2 linked regions of the Microbaculum marinisediminis genome follow. The main gene of each other region encodes a partner of the protein of the gene in region 2 in a complex. Links are inferred from orthologs where the notes say so. Each region holds a gene or a part of one and is shown on either strand. Other genes may lie near its edges.

Region 1 (13,154 bases), on a different replicon or contig from region 2:
TTCATCCGGATCGCGCGCAGATGCGCCACGCCCGCGTCGCGGACGCGGATCTCGGACTTCGTTACCGCGGCCAGCCCGATCAGCGAGCCGACCTCGATATGGTCCGGTCCGATCTTGTGGCTGGCGCTGCCGAAGCTGCTCGTGCCCTGGATCGTCATGGTGTTGGTGCCGATGCCCTCGATCCGGGCTCCGATCGCCACCAGGAAATTGGCCAGATCCTGCACGTGCGGCTCGGAGGCGGCGTTGCGCAGCACCGTGGTGCCCTCTGCGGCCACCGCCGCCATCAGCGCGTTCTCCGTGCCGGTCACGCTCGGCTCGTCGAGGAACACGTCGGTGCCGATCAGCTTCGACGCCCGGAAATGGTAGTTCTCGTTCTCCACGATCGTCGCGCCGAGCTGCTCGAGCGCCAGCAGATGGGTGTCGACGCGGCGCCGGCCGATCACGTCGCCGCCCGGCGGCGGCAGGGTCACGCCGCCGCAGCGCGCCAAGAGCGGGCCGGCCAGCAGGATCGAGGCGCGGATGCGCGCGCAGGCGTCCGCATCCAGGTCGACGACGCGGACCTCCTTGGCGTGGATGTTCAGCGTCTGCGGCCCGGTCCATTCGGCGTCCGCGCCGAGCGAGCGCACGAGGGTGACCAGCGTCTCCACGTCGCGGATGCGCGGCACGTTATCGAGCCTGACGGGCTGATCGGTCAGAAGCGTCGCGGCGATGATCGGCAGCGCGGCGTTCTTGTTGCCGGCCGGCGTGATCTCGCCGGACAGCCGCTTCCCGCCCTCCACGATATACCGGATGCCAGGCATGATGTGTCCTCGTTGGTGTGCTCGATACGCGCGCTGGGCCTATTCCAGCGGCACAGACGGTTCGTGCTTGGACTGGCGGATCGTCAGCGTCGTCTTGACGCTTCGGACGTTGGCCGCGCCGGTCAGCTCGATGATGAAGTCCTGGAAGGCGCGCAGGTCCTTGGCGACGCATTTCAGAAGGAAGTCGGTCTCGCCCGACAGCATGTAGCATTCGCGCACGATCGGCCACTCACCGATCCGCTCCTCGAAGGCGATCAGGTCGGCCTCGGCCTGGCTCGACAGGCTGACGAAGGCGAAGGCGGTGACGTCGTAGCCGAGGCTCTTCTCGTCGAGCAGCGTGCGGTAGCCGCGGATGATGCCGGCATCCTCAAGCGCCCGCACCCGGCGCAGGCAGGGCGGCGCGGAGATACCGACGCGGCGGGCGAGCTCGACATTGGTGATTCGCCCGTCGGCCTGCAGCTCTCGGAGGATTTTCCAGTCGATCTGGTCTAGGCGGGCCTTCAAGCGAACTCCTGAACTGGCGGGGAATCGAACGGCCACGGGCCGTCTACCGAATAATCGTTGCGCCGACGCGACACAATATGTCGCCGGCTTTCCATCGCCGAGAGGGCGTTCTGCGGCGGATTCGGTTGACAGAGACAATCAATCCCTTGATTTTGTCAAACGGATTGGGAGGGCCATGTCCGTTTCCGAACCAGAAACCGCGGCCGTCCGCCGTTTCACCCGCTTCTATACCCGCCAGATCGGACTGCTCAACGACGGGCTTCTGAAAAGCCCCTACTCGCTCGCCGAGTCGCGCGTGCTCTACGAGATCGCCAATCGCGACGCGGTCACGGCCAGCGACCTGGGCCGCGAACTCGGCCTCGACGCGGGCTATCTTAGCCGCATGCTGCGCGGCTTCCAGGACAAGGGGCTGATCGCCCGCTCGCCGTCGAAATCGGACGCGCGCCGCCAGCTCCTGCGGCTGACCGAAGCCGGCCGAGCGGCCTTCGCCGGCCTCGACCGTTCGTCCGCCGAGCAGGTCGAAGCGATGCTGGCGCCGCTGTCGGCCGGCGACCGCAAGCGTCTGGTTTCCGCCATGGCGACGATCGAACGGCTTCTGGGCGGCACCGAGCGGCCGGCCGAGCCGATCGTGCTGCGCCCGCAGCGCCCCGGCGACATGGGCTGGGTCGTCCACCGCCACGGCGTGCTCTACGCCGAGGAATACGGTTGGGACGGGACCTTCGAGCCGATGGTCGCCGATATCGTCGCGGCGTTCATCCGCAACTTCGACCCCAAACGCGAGCGCTGCTGGATCGCCGAGCGCGGCGACGACATTCTCGGCTCGATCTTCCTGGTGCGCGAAAGCGACACCGTCGCCAAGCTGCGCATGCTCTATGTCGAGCCGGAAGCCCGCGGCACCGGCCTCGGCCGCCGCCTCGTTTCCGAATGCCTCGCCTTCGCCCGCGCCTGCGGCTATGCGAAGGTCGTCCTGTGGACGAACGACTGCCTTGATGCCGCCCGGCGCCTCTATCAGGACGAGGGCTTCGCGCTGGTGAAGGAGGAGAAACACCACAGTTTCGGCAAGGATCTCGTCGGGCAGTATTGGGAACTCGAGCTCTAGCCCGCCTCATTAAGCCCACGATCCTGCGGCATCGCCTCACATGACAGACGGCCGTCGGCGGTCTATTTGGGCATGATCCCTTTGAAAAGACGTCCGGAAATCCGTGTTGACCCGAACCGAACCCGATACCGCCGCCACCGCAGACCTCGGCCCGCTGACCGGCTGGGCGCTGACCGCCGGCGGCATGGGCCATGAGGTCCAGTGCCTCGGAATCCTCGAGGCGCTCGGCATCGAGCCGGTGATAAAGCGCGTCGCCCCGGGCAGGCTCCATCGCGTCATGGCACCCTGGGGGCCGGCGGCGCACCATCCCGACATCGCCCCGCCCTGGCCGGACGTGCTGGTCGTTTCCGGCCGCCAGTCGATCCCCTATGCCCGCGCCATCCGCCGGCGCTCGGGCGGCCGCACCGTGACCGTGGTGCTGCAGAGCCCCGGCGCACCGGCCTCCTGGTTCGATCTCGTCTGGGTGCCGGAGCATGACAGGCTGCGGGGCGACAACGTCATCGCCACCCTCACCTCGCCGCACCGGCTGACCCGCGAACGCCTGGCGGCCGAGGCCGAAGGGTACGTAGCGGACATCGCGCACCTGCCCCGACCGCTGGTCACGGTGCTGGTGGGCGGCGCCAGCAGCGCCTACACCTTCTCCAGCCGCGAGGCCCGCAAGCTCGCCGACGACCTGCGCGCCTTCGCCACCCGCCACGGCTGCGGCCTTCTCGTCACCCCCTCCCGCCGCACCGGCCTGGGCAAGACCGCGATCCTCAAGGAAAGCCTGGCCGATCTGCCCGCGATCGTGTGGGACCTTACTGGCGAAAATCCGTACTTTCCCTATATGGGGCTGGCCGATGCCTTCATCGTCACCTGCGACTCGGTGAATATGCTTGGCGAGGCGACGTTCACCGGCAAGCCGGTCTATGCCTACAGGTTGCCGGGGGGAACGCCGAAGTTTCAGCAGTTTCAGGAGGCGCTGGTCGATTTTGGGGCGGTGAGATGGTTCGATGGCAGCCTAGATAGCTGGACCTACCGCCCGTTAGATGCCACAACCGAAGTAGCCGCCGCGGTCCGCCAGTTGCTGGCCGCCCGTGCCCGGCCTTCTTGAAGACGGTGCGTGATCCCATGTCCCTGCTCGATTACGATGCGCTCGAGCGCACGACCACACAGACCGAGCCCTATGAGTGGCTCATCGTCCCCGATTTCGTGAAGGCCGAAGTCTTCGACGAGATCGTCGAGGACTATCCGCGCGTGCCCGGGCCCGGCTCCCATCCGCCGAGCGAGCTGGAAATCGGCGGCAAGTTTGCCGAGCTGATGACGGAACTCGACGGCCCGCGCTTCCAGGAGATGATCGAGCGGAAGTTCGACGTCGATCTTTCCGACAAGCCGACCATGTATACGGTGCGCGGCTTCTGCCGGAAGACAGACGGCAAGATCCACACCGATTCCGAGACCAAGGTCATCACCGTGCTGCTGTACATGAACCAGCATTGGGAACAGGATGGCGGGCGCCTGCGCATCCTGCGCAACGGCACCGATCTGAACGACTACGTCGCCGAGGTGCCCCCGAACGGCGGCACGTTGCTGGTGTTCAAGCGCTCGGACAGGTCCTGGCACGGCCACGAGCCCTTCGAGGGCCAGCGCCGCGCCGTCCAGATGAACTGGGTCACCGGCGCCGACGTCGTTGCCTACGAGCAGCGCCGGCACCGCATTTCCACCACCTTGAAGAAGCTCAATCCGCGCAACTGGCGCGCGTCCGCCTGATCGGGCGGACGAGGCTCAACGCGGCAACGGTCCCACCATGGCTACCCATCACACCAAGCTCGTCATCATCGGTTCCGGCCCGGCCGGCTACACCGCCGCGATCTACGCTGCGCGCGCGATGCTCGACCCCGTCCTGATCCAGGGCCTGGAGCCGGGCGGCCAGCTCACCATCACCACCGACGTCGAGAACTATCCCGGCTTCGCCGACGTGATCCAGGGCCCCTGGCTGATGGAACAGATGCAGAAGCAGGCCGAGCATGTCGGCACCCGGCTCGTGCGCGACTACGTGACCGAGGTCGATTTCTCCCGCCGGCCGTTCCACCTGAAGTGCGATTCCGGTGACGACTATGTCGCCGACGCGGTGGTCATCGCGACCGGCGCCCAGGCCAAGTGGTTGGGCCTGCCCTCCGAACAGAAATTCAAGGGCTTCGGCGTGTCGGCCTGCGCCACTTGCGACGGCTTCTTCTATCGCGGCAAGGAAGTGCTGGTCGTCGGCGGCGGCAACACCGCGGTCGAGGAGGCCCTGTTCCTGACCAATTTCGCCTCCAAGGTCACGGTCGTGCACCGCCGCGACAGCTTCCGTGCCGAGAAGATCCTGCAGGACCGCCTGTTCAAGAATCCGAAGGTCGAGGTGGTCTGGGACACGGTCGTCGACGAGATCCTCGGCAACGAACAGCCGCCGGGCGTGACCGCGGTTCGCCTCAAGAACGTCCAGACGGGCGCGACGAGCGAGCGCGCGTTCGACGGTGTCTTCGTCGCCATCGGACACGCCCCGTCGACGGACATCTTCAAGGGCAAGGTCGACATGCGGCCGAACGGCTACATCGTCACCGAGCCGGGAACGACCAATACCAGCGTGCCGGGCGTCTTCGCCGCCGGCGACGTGACCGACGAAACGTACCGGCAGGCGGTGACGGCTGCCGGAATGGGCTGCATGGCGGCGCTCGACGCCGAGCGCTGGCTGGCCGAGGCAGAAGAACGCGCAGCCGCCGAGTGAGCGAGCGGCAACACGGTTCGGGCCTGTCTGGTTCGGGCCTGGCTGGGGGGAGAGTCTTGTTATGGATTGGGACAAGCTGCGCATCTTCCATGCCGCGGCCGATGCGGGAAGCTTCACCCACGCCGGCGAGGCGCTGGGGCTGAGCCAGTCAGCGGTCAGCCGGCAGGTCAGCGCGCTCGAGCACGAGCTGAAGGCGCCGCTGTTCCATCGCCATGCCCGCGGCCTGATCCTCACCGAACAGGGCGAACTGCTCTATCGCACCGCCCACGACGTCTTCATGCAGCTGGAATCGGTCCGCACCCGCCTGACCGATTCCCGCGAGAAGCCACGCGGCGAGCTGAAGGTGACGACCACGCTGGCGCTCGGCACGACCTGGCTCGCCCCGCGCCTGCGCGAGTTCGTCGAGCTCTATCCCGACATCCACCTTCAGATGATCCTCGACGACGGCGAACTCGACCTGTCGATGCGCCAGGCCGACATCGCCATCCGTCTGCGGCAACCGGTTCAGCCGGATCTGATCATGCGGCGGCTCTTTACGGTCCATTTCCACGTCTATGCGTCTCCGGAATACCTGAAGCGCCACGGGACCCCGCGCACGATCGACGATATCGACAAGCACAACATCATCACCTTCGGCGACCCGGCACCGGCGTATTTCCGCGATATCAACTGGCTGGAAACCGTCGGCCGGCCGGACGGAGACCCGCGCACCCCGGTCCTGCGGATCAACACGACGCATGGAATGCGACGCGCCGTCGACGCCGGAATCGGCATCGCGGTGCTGCCCGACTACCTGATCGATCAGGGGGCGAGCCTCGTCCTGCTGCTGCCGGAGGAGGAGATTCCCGCCTTCGACACCTACCTCGTCTATCCCGAGGAGCTGAAGGACACCGCGCGGATCAATGTTTTCCGGGATTTCCTGCTCGCGAAGGCGCGCGGCTGGAAGTTTTGACGGACCGCCGGACAGCCATGAGCCGCACTCATATCTGACATGCGTGCATGCCCGTTGTGCAATGCACCTCAAAGCGGCATATCAACGATCAAGCTGTAGGCAGCAAGGCAAGGCGCTACCTCCTCCCGGCGCTGAGCCTCGATGCGGTCAGCTGTTCCCCTCTGGAAGGCGATTTACCCGCGAATCCCCCCTCGCGGGAAAATCGACTAAATGGCCGGATCGCCTTTCGCGATCCGGCTTTTTTTTCGTCACCGCCATCGTCGGATGACGGTGCTCCCCACGACATGTACGAGACCCGGGGCCTGACGGCCCGCCCGGTCACATGAGCCGGTCACATGAACAGCTTCTCGCCCTCGTAGCCGGAATAGAGCGAGGCGACCTGTTCGCCGTAACCGTTGTAGAGCTGCGTCGGCACGCGCTCGCCGGTGCCGAGCACTTCCTCGTCCGCCTGGCTCCAGCGCGGATGCGGCACGTCCGGATTGACGTTCGCCCAGAAGCCGTACTCGGTCGGCAGGATTTCCTCCCACAGTCCCCTGGGCCGCTCAGCGGTAAAGGTGAACCGGACGATCGACTTGATCGACTTGAAGCCGTATTTCCACGGGGTCGCCAGCCGCAGCGGCGCGCCCATCTGCTTGGCGACCGGCTCGCCGTAGGCGCCGGTGACGAGAAAGGCGAGGTCGTTGGTCGCCTCCTCGATCGTCAGGCCCTCGACATAGGGCCAGGGATACCAGAACTGCTTCTGCCCCGGCGCCATGATCGGATTGTAGAAGGTCTCCATGCGCACGTATTTCGCCCGCGACAGCGGGGCCGCCAGCGCCACCAGCCTGGAGAACGGAAAACCGGTCCACGGCACCGCCATCGACCAGGCTTCGACGCAGCGGTGCCTGTAGAGACGCTCCTCCAGCGTCATCTTGCGGATCAGCTCGTCGATGCCGAGTGTCATCTCTTTTTCGACGTCGCCGTCGATCTTCACTTCCCACGGCCGGATCTTCAGCGCCTGGGCGTCTTTGGCAATCTGCTTGTGCGAGCCGAACTCGTAGAAATTGTTGAAGGCGAGGTTGTACTTCTGCGGCGTGATCTCCCGGTCGAGCTCGAAGCTCTCGTTGCGCGGCGCCGGGTAGAGATCGGCCGTCGGATCGTCGCTGTCCGCGCGCGCGATGCCGGCGGGCAGCAGTGCTCCGGCGACGGACACGCCCGTCGCCGCCATGAACGCGCGTCGATTCAGGAACACCTCCCGCGGGGTCGCCGCGGAGTCGGGCATCCACCATCCCGGTCTGTTTCGGATCAGCATGGGTCATCGCTCCTTCCGCTTGTGCACCGGACTACGCCGTGCGGGGGACGGGAGCAACTCACGCTTGCGCGACGCGGCTGTGAGCGCAACGGGTTTGCCGCCGGCCGCACCGTCGCGGCCCCGGCGAACCCGGACGCCGCATAGCGGCCGCCCGGGATGTGGCCGTCCGGGGCGATGACCCCGATCGGCCGGATGCTCAGGCCGCTTCCTTCCGGTGGCTCTCGATCACCTGGTCGGCAAGCTTGCCGGTCAGTTCGGCAAGGTGGTCGAAGCGATAGACATAGGAGCCGACGCCGGCGGTCGCCGACCTGAGCTCGACGATCAGGTCGCGCATCTCCGCCTCCGGCATCTGCGCCTGCACCACGTCCCAGCCGGTCCAGCCGGGCCGGGCATCGAAGCCGAGGATCTGACCGCGGCGCTGCGAGACGATGGTGTTGACCTTCGACGTCGCGTCCGCCGGCACCGCGATCTCCACGTGCATCACCGGCTCGAGCAGCACCGGCGAGCACTGCGGCAGCCCCTCGCTCATGCCGATGCGCCCGGCGGTGCGGAACGCCATGTCGGAGGAGTCGACGGTGTGATACGAGCCGTCCGACAGGTTGACCGCCACGTCGACGACCGGGAAGCCGAGCGGCCCGTGGGCGAGATAGTCGCGCACGCCGGACTCGACGGACGGGATGTACTGCTTGGGCACAACACCGCCGGTGATCGAGTCGGTGAACTCGAACCCGGCGCCGCGCGGCAACGGCTTGATATCCAGCACCACGTCGCCGAACTGGCCGTGCCCGCCCGACTGCTTCTTGTGGCGGCCGCGCTGGCTGACCGACTTGCGGATCGTCTCCTTGTAGCCGACGCGCGGCTCGTGGGTCTCCACGTCGATGGCGAATTTGCCCGTCAGCCGCTCCATGGCGACGCGCAGATGCATCTCGCCCTGCCCGTGCAGCACCATCTCGCCGGCCTCCTGGTTGTGCGAAAGCGACAGCGAGGGGTCCTCGTCCATGATCTTCTGGACCGCGGACGTCAGCTTCACCTCGTCCTTGCGCTCCTTGGCGGCGATTGCCTTGCCGAGCACCGGCGCCGGCGGCGCCACCGATACGAGCTGGGCAACGCCCTTCTCCGTCGAGATGGTCTCGCCGGTGGCGATGCCTTCGAGCCGGCCGAGCCCGACCGTGTCACCGGTCGTCGCCTGGCCAGCCTTGCTCGCATCCTGCCCCTTGAGCGTGAACAGGCCGCCGATGCGCTCCTCCTCGCCCTTGGCGCCGCAGACCGTGTCGCCGTCGCTCAAGGTGCCGCGCAGCACCCGCGCCACCGACAGCTTGCCGCCATGCGGCGTATGGAACGTCTTGAGGATCTGCGCCACCGCGCTCGTGCCGCCGCCAAGGCCCAGCCGCTCGACCGTCTGCTGGACCGTCGGCGCCTCGTGCCGAAGCGCCTTCATCAGGCGCAGGATGCCGTTGCCGTGCTCCGCCGAACCGGTCAGAAGCGGCACGATCTGGCTTTCCCGGAGTTCCGTCGTCAGGTCGTCGAACACCCGGTCGCGCGGCGGCTCGACATCGGACAGGAGTTGTTCCATCAGCTCGTCGTCGTAGTCGGCGAGCTTCTCCAGCATCGAGAAACGGGCGTCGACCTCCTCCGCCTTCGCCGCGTCGTTCATCTCGATCACCTCGCTCGGCGCGTGCTCGCGGTAGACGAAGGCGCGCTCGAGCGCCAGATCGACGAAGCCGGTGACGATATCGTTTTCCCAGATCGGTAATTGCCGCAGCACGATCGGCTGGGCCGACGCCGGCTGCAGCCACGCCAGCACGTCGCGGACATTGCCTTCCGCCTTGTCGATCTTGTTGAGGAAGATGAGCCGCGGAATGCCGAGGTCCTCGAGCTCCTTGAGGATCAGCTGCAGCGCGGGGACCTTCTTCTCGTCGGCTTCCGCCACCACGATCGCCATATCGACCGCGGGGACCACGTTGCGCGCTTCGTGCAGGAACTCGATTGAGCCCGGACAATCGACGAAGGTGTAGGTGTCGCCCATGAACTCGGTCGTGGCGACATTGACCTCGACGCTCATGCCGTGCGCACGCGCTTCCGGTGAGGCGTCGCCGACGGTATTGCCGTCGCTGACCCTGCCTTGCCGGGAGATGGCGCCGGTTCGCGCCAGGATGCTTTCGAGAAGCGTCGTCTTCCCGCTCAGGTACGGGCCGACCAGCGCGATGCACCGGGCGGCCCCAACCGCTCTGCCGTTCAGTTCGGGCATGTCAGCAATCCTCCCTTCGCCGGGCGGACCGCCGTCGTATTTTTTGAGTTAGCGCGGGCCCGCCCGTGACCTCGCCTGGCGGCTATCGTCCCAGCCCTTTACGCCGGACGCAAGTGGGACATTTCGCCAATGTGACCGCAAGGACGGGATCGCGGACTAGTTCCGTGCCGGCCTGAACGCCAGCGGCGCCAGTTGAACGGTGAGGATGGCGACCATGATGAGCATCGCGCCCGCCAGCCCGATGATCGTCAGCCGTTCGCCGAGCAGGAGCGCTCCGGCGGCCGCGGCGAACAGCGCCTCCGACGACAGGATGACGGCGGCGTCGGCCGGCGGTGTCCAGCGCTGGCCGATCGCCTGCAACGTGTAGCCGACGCCGCCCGACAACAGGCCGGCATAGAGGATCTCGACGCCGGCGGCCGCGATCCGGTCCATCTCGATAGGCTCGGCGAACGGCGCGATGGCGGTTCCGAGAAGCCCGCCGATCGCGAACTGGACGAAGGCGACCGTCACCGGCCGGCCGGTCCGCGCCGCGGTATAGCTGAGCAACGCGACCTGCAGCGCCCAGAAGACGGCGGCGACCACCATCAACCCGTCGCCGAGGCCGAGCGGGGCGATACCGCCGCCCGACAGCAGAATGGTGCCGGCGAAGGACATCGTCGCCGCCGGCCAGGCGACAGCGTGCGGCATCGAGCGGAACACCGCCCAGGCGACGAACGGCACGAGCACGACGTAGAGCCCGGTCAGGAAGCCGGCATTGGTGACGCTGGTATATTGCAGGCCGATCTGCTGCAGGATGCTGCCGGCGAAGAAGGTGATCGCCGTGGCGATCGCGAGCCTCCGGCCGGTCCGGTCCATCGCGGCGCCGCGACGCCGCTCCCGGAGGACGAGAGGCAGGATCGCCGCCGCCGCCAGCAGGAAACGCAGGCCGGTGAACAGGAACGGCCCGACATCCTCCATGGCCGTCGTCTGAGCGACGAAGGCCGTGCCCCAGACGAAGGCAGCGAACAGCAGGGTCAGGTTTGCAAACGAGCGGCGCACGCGCCCGGATAGTCCGGCGACGCGGGCGATGCAAGTCCGACGGGCAAGTCCGCCGGTCACACGCCACGGTCGGCCTTCGGGAATATTCGCCGCGCCGAAACGTTAGTCGGACTGCATGGCATCGGCGAATCCAGACGGAGGACATCGATCATGACGCCAGTCGCACACACACCACGAACCGTCCTGAGTTCTCTTCTAACAACCGGTGCTCTCGCACTTGCCGTGGCAACGGCCGTGCCCGGCGGAGCGGTCGCTGCCGGCGGTGGTGGTGGCGAAAGCGGCCCGATCAAGTCGTGCCCGCGCGGCCAGATCTTCGATGGCCGGACCGGCCAGTGCATCAAGCAGTCGAGCACGGCCATCGACGACACGAGCCGCTACGCCTATGGCAGCTGGCTCGCCCGCACCGGCCGCTACGGCGAGGCGATCGAGGTCCTGAGCCTGGTCGAGAACAAGGACGATCCGCGCGTCCTCAACTACCTGGGCTACGCCAACCGCCAGCTCGGCCGGTTCGAGGTCGGGCTCGGCTTCTATCGCCAGGCGCTCGCGGCCGATCCCGATTACGTCAAGGCACGGGAATATCTCGGCGAGGCCTATCTGGTGCTCGAAAGGCCGGAACTCGCCCGGGAGCAGCTGCGCGAGATCGGATCGCGCTGCGGAACGGGCTGCGAGGAATACGCACTGCTCGCCGAAGCTATCGCCGACTACGACGCGGCGCTGGCGCGCCGGTCATAGCCCGTTGGCTTCGAACAGTGGCGGCTTCAAGCGCTGTCGGATTCGAACGCTGGCGGCACGACCATATTGATCGCGCCGCCGGCGACAGGAACGGCAAGGCCGCTCTAGAGCACGTGGAACGTCCAGGCGATATCGTCGCTCAGCACCCAATCTCCGCTACCGTTCTGGTCATAGGTGCGCACCTCGAACCACCGCTTGGGATTCGGGCAGGAGTTGCCACCAGCGCTCCAGAATGCCAGCAGATCGTTGCCGGACGATTGGCCCCACTCAACCGCGGCCACGCCGATTCGCTTCTGTGTATTGATCCGCTTTTCCGGCCTGATGCAGTAGACACCCGTTTGCGGATTGGTCACCATCTTCACACCGATGCTGCGAATGATGTCGTTGCCGAGATCGTAAAAAACAGCGATCTTGGCAAAGCTGTACCATCCGTCACCCCGAGCCTCTTTTCCGGTCGACGGCGAGTTTTCTTCGGCTGCATATAGATTTGGAGCAGCGAATACACCCGCCACAGCGACAACGAACGCAAATAGCAAACGTAAAGGCATTCGGTATCTCCTCTTACCGTCTTTTCTGTGATTGGAAGCGCAGTAGACCAAGGCAGCTACGAATCTTCCGCTAGGGAAGCTAACAAGGCATCGACGACAAGTCAGCCGGATAATCGCGATCGGGATTTCTCGCGGACGGCCTTCCGTTGCTGGCCTTTCCGGCTGAACCCGGCCATGGTGCCGCCGCCATGACCCAAGCCGCCGATCCGATCATGAATGCCGCTCCCCCATCGCCCGAAACCGGGCGCAGCGAGGTTGCCGCGTCCATGTCGATCGCCCTGCCGCTGGCGCTGACCAATCTCGGCAACATCGCCATCAACACCACCGACGTGGTCATGGTCGGCTGGCTCGGAGCCGAGGCTCTCGCCGCCGGCATGCTGGGCTTCACGCTGATCTTCCTGTTCCTGCTGGGCGGCATCGGCCTGACCTCGTCGGTGCCGGCACTGACCGCCCAGGCGCACGGCTCCGGCGATGCCCGTGCCGTGCGGCGTCCCATCCGCCAGGGGCTGTGGGCCTCCGTGCTGTATTCGGCGCCCGCGATCGCGGTGCTCATGCACGGCGAATGGATCCTGCTGATGCTGGGCCAGGACCCGACGGCATCCAGGCTCGCTGGCGAATATCTCGCCTATGCCGCGTGGAGCCTACCGTTCATCCTCGGCGTCATGGTGCTGCGCGCGCTGCTCGCCACCCTCGACCGCGCCGCCGTCATCGTCTGGATCACCGGGTCGGGCATCATCCTGAACGCGGCCATCAACTACGGCCTGATCTTCGGCAACTGGGGGCTGCCGCGACTGGAAATCGTCGGCGCCGGCGTCGCCACCACGGCGACCAGCGCCGTCGGTTTCACGATTATCGCCATCTACGTCGTCACGCATCCGGCGATCCGCGGTTACCACGTGTTCCGGCGGCTCTGGATCGCCGATTTCGAGCGGTTGAAGGCGATCGTCAGGCTCGGCGCTCCGATCGCCTTGACGGCCTTGCTGGAGGAGGGCCTGTTCGCCGCCTCGACCCTCATGGTCGGCTGGCTCGGGCCGTTGACGCTGGCCGGCCATACGATCGCGCTGCAATGCACCGCGGTCGCGTTCATGATTCCGCTCGGCATCTCCCAGGCCGGCACCGTCAGGGTCGGCATCGCCGCCGGCCGGCGCGACAGTCGGGCGATCGGCCGCGCCGGCTGGACGGCGATGACGCTCGGG
Region 2 (4,017 bases):
TGCTGGCGCTCACCGGCGGGCTGGCCAATCCGTTCTCGATCCTGCTGCTGGTGCCGGTCGTGGTCTCCGCGAGCGCCCTGCCGCCGGCCAACACGGTGCTGCTCGGCGGCATCGCGCTCACCGCCGCCAGCATCATCGGCGCGGTGCACCTGCCGCTGCCCTGGCTCGGCGGCGACGCGCCGGACCTGCCGGTGCTCTACATCTCGGGAATCTGGGTGGCGCTGGCGCTGGCCATCGGCTTCACCGGCGTCTACGCCTTCCGCGTCGCCCGCGAGGCCCGGCAGATGTCGGACGCGCTGGCCGCCGCCGCGCTGGTGCTGGCCCGCGAGCAGCATCTCTCCGCCCTCGACGGCCTCGCCGCCGCCGCCGCGCACGAGCTCGGCACGCCGCTGGCCACCATCGCGCTGGTCTCCCGCGAACTGGAGCGCGACCTGCCCCGCGAGGGGCCCCATGCCGAGGACGTCAGGCTGCTGCGCAGCCAGGTCGAGCGCTGCCGCGGCATCCTCGAGCGCATCGGCTCGCTCGGCGAGGAGCCCGGCGGCCATCTCGACCGGCTGCCGCTGTCGAGCCTGATCGAGGAAATCGCCGCCCCGCACCGCGAGTTCGGCATCGACATCCGCATCCATCTGGACGGCGCGCCGCCGGAGCCGGTCGGCCGCCGCGATCCCGGAATCCTCTACGGCCTCGGCAATCTCGCCGAGAACGCCGTCGATTTCGCCGCCTCCACCGTCGATATCCGCGCCGGCTGGACCGCCGACACGGTGACCATCGAGATCGTCGACGACGGACCGGGCTTCACGCCAGAGGTTTTGGCGAAGATCGGCGAGCCCTATATATCCACCCGTGGCCGGCGTCGCGGCGGCGTCGAGGAATCCGGGCTCGGCCTCGGCCTGTTCATCGCCAAGACGCTGCTCGAGCGCTCCGGCGCGCAGCTGCTGTTCGCCAATCGCGCGCCGATGGGGCGCGGCGCCTTCGTCAGCGCGTCCTGGCCGCGCAGCCGCTTCGAGGTCGCCGGCCCCGCCGGTTCCGTAGGGTCCGCCGGCGCTGCGGGATTTGACCTCGGCGTTGCGGGCGATAATAAGGTGACAGGAAATCCGGCCGCCACGGCGGCGAAAGAGACGATGGCAAGCAGGACATGACCGAATCCGCCGACGACGCGGTGCTCGCGCTACCCGACCGCACGCTGCTGATCCTCGACGACGACCGCCCCTTTCTCACCCGGCTGGCCCGCGCGATGGAGCGACGCGGCTTCGAGGTGACCGAGGCCGACACCGTCGCCGCCGGCCTGGTGGCGGTCGACAAGACGCCGCCGGCCTTCGCCGTGGTCGACATGCGGCTGGAGGACGGCAACGGCATCGAGGTGATCCGCCGGCTCAAGGAGAAACGCCCCGAGGCCCGCGCCATCATCCTCACCGGCTACGGCAACATCGCCACCGCCGTCACCGCGGTGAAGCTCGGCGCCGTCGACTATCTGGCCAAGCCCGCCGACGCCGACGAGGTGTTCGCCGCGCTGATGGCCGAAAGCGACGACAAGGCGGTGCCGCCGGAAAACCCGATGTCGGCCGACCGGGTGCGCTGGGAGCACATCCAGCGCGTCTACGAGCTGTGCGACCGCAACGTCTCGGAGACCGCCCGGCGGCTCAACATGCACCGCCGCACGCTGCAACGGATCCTGGCCAAGCGCGCCCCGCGCTGACGCCGGGCATTGTGCTGGCATCGGGCATCAGCCTCGGCGCGCTTGCCCGATCCGCTCGTCGCCGATGACCGTGTGCGGTCGCACTTTCGGACCCGTCGAAAACACCCAGCACAGATGCCCGACACGACCAAAGCCATAACGATCTATGTCGACGCCGACGCCTGTCCGGTGAAGGACGAGGTCTACAAGGTCGCCGGCCGGCACGGGCTCAAGGTCTATGTCGTCGCCAACGCCTTCATGATGGTGCCGCGCGATCCGCTGGTCGAGCGCGTCATCGTCGCCGCCGGTCCCGACGTGGCCGACGACTGGATCGCGGAACGGGCATCGCGGGGCGACATCGTCGTCACCGCCGACGTGCCGCTGGCCGACCGCTGCGTGAAGGCCGGCGCCGCCGTCCTGTCGCCGAAGGGCCGGGCCTTTACCGAGGATTCGATCGGCATGGCACTGGCGACGCGCAACCTGATGAGCGATCTGCGCTCCGCCGGCGCGACCACCAGCGGCCCGCCGCCCTTCGCCGCAAGGGACCGCTCCGCCTTCCTGTCGGCGCTGAACCAGGCGGTGGTCCGGCTGCAGCGGGACGGCTTCGCGACCGGCTGACACGCGGTACTGGCGCCCGGGGCGCGGCATTGCGGCCGAAGCAGAAAGCCTGCCCCACCAACGCCTTCCGCCTACCCTCTCTACGTCATTGCCGGGTCGGTCCCGGCAATCCCCGGCGTACGGCACGAGATGCCCGGGTCACACCCGGGCATGACGCGAGACGTGAGAGGGCACGGCCCGGCGCGCGGCAATTGCGACGCCAGTGCAGATCATTTTAGCGCGGGCGGAACAGAGGCTCAGGCGAAGAAGGGGAGGGCCGACCAGTCCCGACGCAAACGAAAACGGCGGCGCCGAAGGGCACCGCCGTCTCGAACAATCCGTTTCGGAGCCGAATCAGAGCGATTCGGAGATCCACGACACCAGCCGGCTCTTCGGCTGCACGCCGACCTGGGTGCCGACGGGCTGGCCGCCCTTGAACAGCATCAGGGTGGGAATCGCGCGGATGCCGTAATTGGCCGAAATGCCGGGGTTTTCGTCGACATTGACCTTTACGATCTTCGCCTTGCCAGCCATTTCCGCGTCGATCTCGTCGAGCATCGGCGCGATCTGCTTGCAGGGCCCGCACCACTCGGCCCAGAAGTCGACCACAACCGGCTCGGCGGAATCGAGCACGTCGGCCTGGAAATCAGCGTCAGTCGTATGGGAAACGGCCATTTGTCATTACCTCGCGGTCGCGAATCGGCCGCTCTCACGGCCTGTCTGGATGGGTTGAGCGGAAGGTAGGAAGGCTGGCCACGGGCGTCAAGCCGACGGTTAGCCGCCATGCCTTTCGAGCAGATCGCGCGGGAGCGGCATCAGACGCGGCGCCGCCGTCCACAACAGCGCGGCGCGGACGGGCCGGTCCGGCCAGATGCGGGCGGCGAGCGCGCCATAGGCGGCAAGTTGGGCGAGATAAGCCGCCGGCACGTCGTCCGGCGTTTCCGGGACCGTGCGGTCGGTCTTGTAGTCGACGATCAGGATGTCGTGATCGGTGACGGCGAGCCGGTCGATCTGGCCGATCAGCGGCGCGCCACCCGGCGCCGGCCGGCCGGCGATGTTCACCTCGGCCTGCGCGCCCGGGGCGAACACAGCCGCGAAGGCCGGATCGTCGAGGATCGCCAGCACTTCGGCGAGATAGCCCGCGCGCGTTTCCTCCGGCCAGTCGGGGGCGAGCACGGCAAGGGCCCGCTCTCCCGCCGCCCGCCGGTCCTGCGGGCCGATCTCGGGAAGCGCCTCGAGAAGGCGGTGCAGCACCGTGCCGCGCCGCATGGCCTCCTTGCGGCCCCGCGCCTCGCCCTCGCCGGAGGCGACGTGCTCGGCAAGTCGCGAGGGGGCGAGCGGAGCAACGGCGGGGCGCTCGCGCGGCGCGTCGGCCCCGACCCAAGCCGGCAGTGCGGGGGCGGCGAGCACCGCTTCGACGGGCGGCCGAGGCTGCGCCGGGACACCGGGACCGATATAGCGGCGCACCGGTCCGTCGGGCGTTTCGGCCGGCGTGAGGATCGGCGCCAGCGCGTTCGCCATCAGGCCGTGCCAGGCGCCGTCGGGCAGCCTGTTGGCGTTGGTCTTGAAGCCGGCGACATAGAGGCGGTCGCGGGCGCGCGTCATCGCCACGTAGAGCAGGCGGTTGGCCTCCTCGACGCGCTGGCGCTCGGCGGTGGCGCGCAGGGCGCGGGTCGCGGCACAGTCGGCCTGCTTGCTCTGCGCCCAGACGAGCGGCGCGCCGAGGCCGTCGTCGAACCGGAACA

Evidence for each region.
Region 1: the proteins of trxA (region 2) and trxB are in contact, whole or in part, in a crystal structure (PDB 1F6M), measured with the Escherichia coli proteins. The link is inferred for Microbaculum marinisediminis from one-to-one orthologs.

The regions. Positions count from the first base shown.
Region 1 is NZ_JALIDZ010000016.1:41,272-54,425, reverse strand. Bases 3,347-6,169 are described here. They hold trxB (thioredoxin-disulfide reductase), read left to right. Parts: upstream 3,347-4,189; coding sequence 4,190-5,149; downstream 5,150-6,169. Other genes in these bases: MUB46_RS23785 (LysR family transcriptional regulator), read left to right, coding at 5,211-6,101; MUB46_RS23795 (2OG-Fe(II) oxygenase family protein), read left to right, coding at 3,514-4,152; MUB46_RS23800 (mitochondrial fission ELM1 family protein), read left to right, coding at 3,347-3,496. In the rest of the region: murA (UDP-N-acetylglucosamine 1-carboxyvinyltransferase), read right to left, coding at 1-800; MUB46_RS23810 (Lrp/AsnC family transcriptional regulator), read right to left, coding at 840-1,304; MUB46_RS23805 (bifunctional helix-turn-helix transcriptional regulator/GNAT family N-acetyltransferase), read left to right, coding at 1,480-2,403; more of MUB46_RS23800, read left to right, coding at 2,510-3,346; protein-methionine-sulfoxide reductase catalytic subunit MsrP, read right to left, coding at 6,433-7,392; MUB46_RS23775 (elongation factor G), read right to left, coding at 7,589-9,640; MUB46_RS23770 (DMT family transporter), read right to left, coding at 9,797-10,678; MUB46_RS23765 (tetratricopeptide repeat protein), read left to right, coding at 10,913-11,410; MUB46_RS23760 (hypothetical protein), read right to left, coding at 11,515-11,958; MUB46_RS23755 (MATE family efflux transporter), read left to right, coding at 12,147-13,154.
Region 2 is NZ_JALIDZ010000004.1:323-4,339, forward strand. Bases 1,288-4,017 are described here. They hold trxA (thioredoxin), read right to left. Parts: upstream 2,948-4,017; coding sequence 2,627-2,947; downstream 1,288-2,626. Other genes in these bases: MUB46_RS08950 (ActR/PrrA/RegA family redox response regulator transcription factor), read left to right, coding at 1,288-1,696; MUB46_RS08955 (YaiI/YqxD family protein), read left to right, coding at 1,811-2,293; addA (double-strand break repair helicase AddA), read right to left, coding at 3,047-4,017. In the rest of the region: MUB46_RS08945 (ActS/PrrB/RegB family redox-sensitive histidine kinase), read left to right, coding at 1-1,139; more of MUB46_RS08950, read left to right, coding at 1,136-1,287. UniProt on the Escherichia coli protein: Participates in various redox reactions through the reversible oxidation of its active center dithiol to a disulfide and catalyzes dithiol-disulfide exchange reactions.